2 regions of the Pantoea sp. ABR1s genome follow, and region 1 is predicted to be linked to the other one. Evidence: predicted binding sites of a transcription regulator. Region 1 holds the regulator's gene; the other holds the start of a gene.
The links. The regulator Fur, encoded in region 1, represses iron uptake genes when iron is present. The targets are predictions, from matches to a motif close to ATAATAATGAGAACNACTATCAA.
Positions count from the first base shown of each region.

Region 2: fes (enterochelin esterase) is a predicted target of Fur. The motif match lies at 1,800-1,822, and genes of this name have one in related genera.

Region 1 is NZ_CM173823.1:2,961,182-2,964,886, forward strand. Features, by position in the region: gene ybfF (esterase) at 1-84, shown strand, start outside; gene ybfE (LexA regulated protein) at 253-528, shown strand; gene fldA (flavodoxin FldA) at 661-1,191, shown strand; gene fur (ferric iron uptake transcriptional regulator) at 1,540-1,983, shown strand; gene ACXKZD_RS13975 (hypothetical protein) at 2,055-2,450, opposite strand; gene glnS (glutamine--tRNA ligase) at 2,686-3,705, opposite strand, start outside.
Region 2 is NZ_CM173823.1:3,645,428-3,649,132, reverse strand. Features, by position in the region: gene ACXKZD_RS17195 (enterobactin synthase subunit F) at 1-242, opposite strand, end outside; gene ACXKZD_RS17190 (MbtH family protein) at 235-453, opposite strand; gene fes (enterochelin esterase) at 553-1,758, opposite strand; gene ACXKZD_RS17180 (TonB-dependent siderophore receptor) at 2,009-3,705, shown strand, end outside.

The DNA.
Region 1 (3,705 bases):
GTGATCGGTGGCGCAGGACACTGGGTTCATGCAGAGAAACCCGATGCCGTTTTGCGCAGTGTCCGTCGCTTTTTTGCGCTTTAAAAGCAAATAGATGGCGGCAAAGGTTTAGGATTGGCGTCCGGCGTAAGCGTGAAGTATGATGGCGCGCTAAAATTTTGCCGCGGGTCAGTTTTGCTGCGGCAATGGCCAATAATTTATAATCTGCGCGGTGAGTGTCTGGCGCCCGCCCCCATTCAGTTTTACTAAGCCATGGCAAAAGAACAGACTGACCGCACGACGCTCGATCTCTTTGCTGATGAGCGCCGCCCTGGTCGACCCAAAACCAGTCCGCTTTCGCGTGATGAACAGCTGCGCATTAACAAGCGCAATCAACTGAAACGTGACAAAGGACGCGGACTTCGTCGTGTCGAACTGAAAATGAACAGTGACGCCGTCGATGCACTCAATACGCTGGCAGAACAGCGCAATCTCAGCCGTAGCGAACTGATTGAACAGATGCTACTGGCACAGCTCAAACTGGATTAATGCGGGCAAATCGCACGCAGAGGCAAATGTCGGGGCTTTAACCGTTCACCGGTTTTCTCTCGTCTGCTATTATTCGCTGAAATGTGCTGCGGCACACATCTCATCATCAGGATTTAAGAGGTTATTTTACTCATGGCACTCGTAGGCATCTTCTTCGGCAGCGATACCGGCAATACCGAAAACATTGCAAAAATGATCCAGAAACAGCTGGGTACAGATGTTGCAGAAGTCCATGACATCGCAAAAAGCACAAAAGAAGATCTGGAAGCGTTTGATATCCTGCTGCTGGGTATTCCGACCTGGTACTACGGCGAAGCGCAGTGCGACTGGGATGACTTTTTCCCGACGCTGGAAGAGATCGATTTTAACGGCAAGCTGGTTGCGCTGTTTGGCTGTGGCGACCAGGAAGATTACGCAGAGTATTTCTGTGATGCCATGGGCACGATTCGCGACATTATCGAACCGCACGGTGCCGTGATTGTCGGACACTGGCCAACTGAAGGCTATCACTTCGAAGCTTCGAAAGGCCTGGCCGATGACACCCACTTCCTGGGCCTGGCCATTGACGAAGATCGCCAGCCTGAGCTGACCAGCCAGCGTGTTGACCAATGGGTTAAGCAGATTTTTGATGAACTGCAGCTGAAAGAGATCATCGAAGCCTGATCCTGCCCGACTCAATGTGAGCGCCAGCTCACATTGAGGCAATGAAAATGCCTATAGAAATAATAGCCACATTTTTTTAACTTTCTCCGTTTAATCTGTAGAATACCCGCATCGATCTTCCGCTTATTTTCTCAGGCGGCAAGACTAAGTGATGTGCTAACAGACCTCTGTCAGAATCTTCCCCGGCCCGGTGACGAATCCCCAATAGCCCATGATGATTCAGACACGCCCTCTGGTTTTCATTTCATCGCTTCAGTTCTATAATGAGACGCAAATGAGAATGAGCACAGATCGACATTCAAGGCGATAAGCCACAAAAGTGAATATTAGTAACAGGACAAAATCCGCATGACTGACAACAACACCGCATTAAAGAAGGCTGGCCTGAAAGTAACGCTGCCCAGACTGAAAATTCTGGAAGTGCTTCAGGAACCTGAGTGCCATCACGTCAGTGCGGAAGATTTGTATAAACGCCTGATCGACATTGGCGAAGAGATTGGCCTGGCGACCGTTTACCGTGTTCTGAACCAGTTTGATGATGCCGGTATTGTGACTCGTCACAACTTTGAAGGCGGCAAGTCTGTCTTCGAACTGACGCAGCAGCATCACCACGATCACCTGATCTGCCTGGATTGCGGCAAGGTTATCGAGTTCAGCGACGAATCGATTGAAACGCGTCAGCGTGAAATCGCGACCCGCCATGGCATCAAGCTGACCAACCACAGCCTCTATCTCTATGGACACTGTACGCTGGGCGATTGCCGTGAAGACGAAACGCTGCACGACCAGTAACGCTGGCGCGGCCTGAAATAAAAAAACCGGTGAATTCACCGGTTTTTTTTCGTCTGTTTTCTGCCCTCACCTCACGCGACCAGCGTCTCCTGCAGATAGCGCCAGCGTGGAATGGAGCTGCTGCAATCCAGAATGGCCAGCGAAATGCGGCTCTGGTTATTGCCGTTCATCATCTGCATTTCGCGATACTGTACGACGATCTCTTTTTCATGATGAGAGAGAATGACATGTTCACAGGTGGCAATGCGCATCCCTTCCCGCTGCCCTTGTAATTGCTGAAAAAGATCCTCGACCTCGTTCAGATTGTACTCTTTGCCCTTTGGGGTCACCATGCGAAATTCAGGATGAAAATAGGACATCAGCAGCTGGAAACTGTCATCAGATCCGGCTGGCTGATTAAAAATACGTTCAATGAGCTGATGTAAAACGACGACACTGTGTTTGGCTTCCTGGGCGAGAACTGTCATTTTTTTTCCTTCTGTAACCCGCTTTGCAACCTCTGAGAGCGGATAGCCTACCTGAAAGCTGACAATTCACATCCTGAAATTGATTAATTTTTTTAAACTCAGATTACTCCCACAAGGCGGTATTGAACCGGTTGTGGTTAGTGCAGAATAAACGTCGGCGATGGTAAAAATCGGGGCAATAAAAAAGGGCGATAAATCACCCTTTTGTCATTTTATGAGGTCAGCCCCAAAAAATTTATTCGCCCGTTTTGGTCCAGGTATCACGAAGACCGACGGTGCGGTTAAACACCAGTTGCGTCGGTTTCGAGTAAACGCTGTCGGCGCAGAAATAACCTTCACGTTCAAACTGAAACGGTGTTGTTGGTTCCACATCGCGCAGGCTGGGTTCAACAAAGCCGTTTTTGATGGTCAGTGACTCAGGATTAATGACCGCCAGGAAATCCTCTGCAGCAGCCGGGTTTGGCACACTGAACAGACGGTCATACAGGCGGAACTCAGCTGGCTGCGCGTGATCCGCAGAAACCCAGTGAATCACGCCTTTGACTTTGCGGCCATCGGCTGGATCTTTGCTCAGCGTATCAACATCGCTGGTGCAGTAGATGCAGGTAATGTTGCCCGCTTCATCTTTGGCGACCCGCTCAGCACGAATCACATAGGCGTTACGCAGGCGGACTTCTTTGCCCAGCACCAGACGCTTATATTGTTTGTTCGCCTCTTCACGGAAATCCGCGCGATCGATCCAGATCTCGCGGCTGAACGGCACTTCACGCGTGCCCATCTCCGGTTTACCCGGATGATTTGGCATGGTGACGATTTCGCTATGGCCTGCTGGCAGGTTTTCGATCACCACTTTAAGCGGATCTAAAACCGCCATGGCGCGGGGCGCATTCTCGTTGAGATCATCGCGGATACAGGACTCCAGCGAGGCCATCTCCACGATGTTATCCTGCTTGGTCACGCCAATACGACGACAGAACTCACGGATAGAAGCGGCGGTGTAACCACGGCGACGCAGACCTGAAACGGTCAGCATGCGCGGATCGTCCCACCCTTCTACGTGCTTCTCGGTCACCAGCTGAGTGAGTTTACGTTTCGACATCACCGCATACTCCAGATTCAGGCGCGAGAATTCATACTGACGCGGATGAACCGGAATAGTGATGTTGTCCAGCACCCAGTCATAGAGACGGCGGTTGTCCTGAAACTCCAGCGTACAGAGCGAGTGCGTAATGCCTTCCAGCGCATCGGAGATGCA
Region 2 (3,705 bases), 680 kb from region 1:
TGTAGCGGTTCACCCTCCTGCTCGCCAAAGGCCATATTCAGTGTGTCCGCTTCCTGCATGCCAGCAATTATGGCCTGTGACAGCAGCGCGCTGTTCAGCGCACCGCGCAGTTCGACAAAATGCGCCACGGCGTAAGCGTTGGAATAGGGCGATAGCTGGTCAGCGATCCAGATTCCGGGCTGAGCGGCCACCAGCGGCAGCGTTTTTTGTTCTGTCTGCGGGTTGAGGGTGATCTCAGACATTTTCGCCTCTGTCCTGCGTCATAACCGGACGGATATCGTGCCAGTTTTCATTCAGCCAGCTCAGACAGTCAGCCTGTGGCCCGGGGCCAAACACCGGCTGCCATCCTGCCGGAACCGCACAAAAGGCGGGCCATAAGCTGTACTGCTGCTGATCGTTCTTCAGCACCTGACAATCCTGTTGCGGATCGTCGAAAGGGTTAAGTTGTTGCATGTCGGTCTCCTGTCCGCAGTCACCGGGCGCGCTAACGCCGCTGTCCTGCATAGATATCTTTCAGTGGCGCGCAGAAGGCGGAATATAAGCGGGTTAGGGCTATTGCCACATGGCTTTAAGGCCTGCCAGCAGTCCACCGCGCCAGCACAGCGCATCGTGACCGCCTTCGACCGGGTGATAGCTGACCTGATGTCCGGCAGCGGTCAGATCGTGCTGAAACTGCTGGTTTGCTGCCAGAATCAGCCGTTCGCGTCGTCCCGCTTCCAGGTAGAAGCGGCGAGGGGGGGCCTGCAGTAAGCCCTGTTGTAACTGCTGTGGCAGCCAGCCATTGGGATCGCCGCGCGCGGGCCACCAGAACGACCCGGAGAGGCTGATCGCCCCAGCAAAGGTTTCCGGCCAGGTCAGGGTGGCGTAAGCGGCAGAAAGGCCGCCAAAACTCTGTCCCGCTACCAGCGTGCTGTCGGCACGAAACGGCGCCCAGCGCTGAACCTGCGGCAACAGCTCGTGCTGAATCGCCAGCCAGAAGTCAGGGTTACAGGTCAGCTCACGCGTGCGGTGCTCGCGGTCGATGATGTCGATCATGACATAGACCGCAGGGGGCAGTTCGCCTGCCTCTGTCAGTTGCTGAAGCGGGCCGGCAACCGGCATGTTCTGTGCCCAGAACTGACCATCCAGCAGCAGTACCAGCGGACGATCGCCTGCACTGGCGTCTCCGGTAACAGAGATCCAGATCTGACGCTGGTTTCCCAGTCGTTCGCTGCGCCACAAATAGTGTTGCAGCGGAATATCGGCGGCACGGCCCTCATCAACCGCATGCCACACCTGCTGATCCGGCGCGTGTGGCAGGTGCAGTGGCGAGACCCTCATTCCGCGTCCACCCGCCCAGCTACGCAAAGGATTCAGCGGGTCGCTTTGCGCCTGCGGGAATTTCTGACGCCACCACTGGCGCACTGACTGCATATCGGCCTGCCCGGTAAAAGTCTCTTCCTGACTATCAGGAATCAGGCAGTAGCTGCCGCGCCAGTCAGCGGGCAGGGCGGTTTGCCACCACCAGACATCGGTATCGGGAACAGGCGTTAATGAGGAGGGGACGGCTGAATGATGATGATCGGTTACGCCGGTGATATTGATCCAGACGCGCCGGGTATCGGAGTGCTGCGTGTCACCCTGGGGATCGCGCCAGAAAAAGGTGACCTGACAGGTTCCCTTTTCGCCAGCTTCAACCAGAGGAATGCCCCGTTGCTGCTGCTGTTGCCACCAGTATTCACTGCCGGTTTCTTCATTTAACCACGTCATACGCGCCATCTTTCGATCACCCTTGATTAGGGTCATGCATGTTATGAATAATAGTATTGATAATTATTTGCATTTGCAATAGGGTGTTTCCGCCCGACAGGGAGCGCGCGCATCCTCTCTGCCGCACCGGCTTTCAGACTGATGCAAAGCGGTTCTGACGCTGGCCCGGCGACAAGGGGAAAACGTTGCAGGCAAGGTTATTACTTTTTTACCGGCACGCCGGCAGTGGCATCCTCGCCGGCACTCCAGGAACAGAAAAATGAAAAAGTTATCCCGGCTTTCGTTAGCCATTATGATTGAACTGGGTTTCACCGCCTCTCTCATTTCTGCCGGTGCCGTGGCTGCTGAAGCCACCCGCGAACCGGCTATCGACAGCAGCACCTCCGATACCCTCCACGACGACACCATGATGGTGACCGCCGCCGAGCAGACGTTGCAGGCACCTGGCGTGTCGACCATCACCGCCAACGAAATTAAAAAACATCCACCCGCACGCGATGTCGCCGAAATTATTCGCACCATGCCTGGCGTCAATCTGACCGGTAACTCCACCAGCGGCCAGCGCGGAAACAATCGCCAGATCGATATCCGCGGCATGGGGCCGGAAAATACCCTGATTCTGATCGATGGATTGCCGGTGACCAGCCGCAACGCGGTTCGGCTTGGCTGGCGTGGCGAGCGTGATACGCGCGGCGACACTAACTGGGTGCCGCCAGAGATCATTGATCGCATTGAGGTAATCCGCGGTCCGGCAGCGGCCCGTTACGGTAACGGTGCAGCGGGCGGCGTGGTGAACATCATCACCAAAAAAGAGATGGATAATCAGTGGCACGGCTCATGGAGCGCCTATTACAACGTGCCGGAACACAAGGAGGAGGGCGCGACCCGTCGCACCAACTTCAGCCTTGAAGGGCCACTGGGCGAGGATGTCAGTTTCCGGCTCTATGGCGGACTGGCAAAAACGCAGGCTGATGCTTACGACATTAATGAAGGGCACGCCGCAGACCGCACCGGCAGTTACGCCGGATCGTACCCGGCGGGCCGGGAAGGCTCGATCAACAAAGATATTCATGGCCTGCTGCGCTGGGCATTTGCGCCGATGCAGACGCTGGAAGTGGGGGCCGGTTACAGTCGTCAGGGCAACCTCTATGCCGGGGACACGCAGAACACCAATACCAACGCCCTGGTGAAAAGCAAATATGGTGAAGAGACCAACCGGCTCTATCGGCAGAACTTTTCTGTTAAGTGGACCGGTGCCTGGGATAATGGCATCAGCACCAATACTTACGCGCAATATGAGAATACCCGCAACGCGCGTCTGAATGAGGGGCTGGCAGGCGGCACCGAAGGCATCTTCGCCAACAGCAACTTCAATACCATCCAGCTGGATGATGTGTTGTTGCACAGTGAGATCAGTGTGCCGTTTGAATGGCTGGTGAACCAGACCGCGACTTTCGGGACGGAATGGAATCAGCAGCGGATGAAGGATCCTTCATCGACGACTCAGGCCGCCAGCTACGGGTCGATTCCCGGTATCGCTACGACCGGCCGCACACCCTATTCGCAGGCGGAGATCTTCTCGCTGTTTGCCGAAGACAATATTGAGCTGACCGACAGCACCATGCTGACGCCGGGCCTGCGCTTCGATCACCATTCGATTGTCGGCGATAACTGGAGCCCGTCGCTCAACCTGTCACAGGGATTAGGCGATGAGTTCACCCTGAAAATGGGCATTGCGCGCGCCTATAAAGCCCCGAGCCTCTATCAGACCAACCCGAACTATCTGCTCTACAGCAATGGTCAGGGCTGCGCCGCCAGTGCCGGTGCCTGTTATCTGATGGGTAATGACGATCTGAAAGCGGAAAACAGCATCAATAAAGAGATTGGGGTCGAATGGAAGCGCGACGGCTACCAGGCGGGCCTGACCTGGTTCCGCAACGACTATCGTAACAAGAT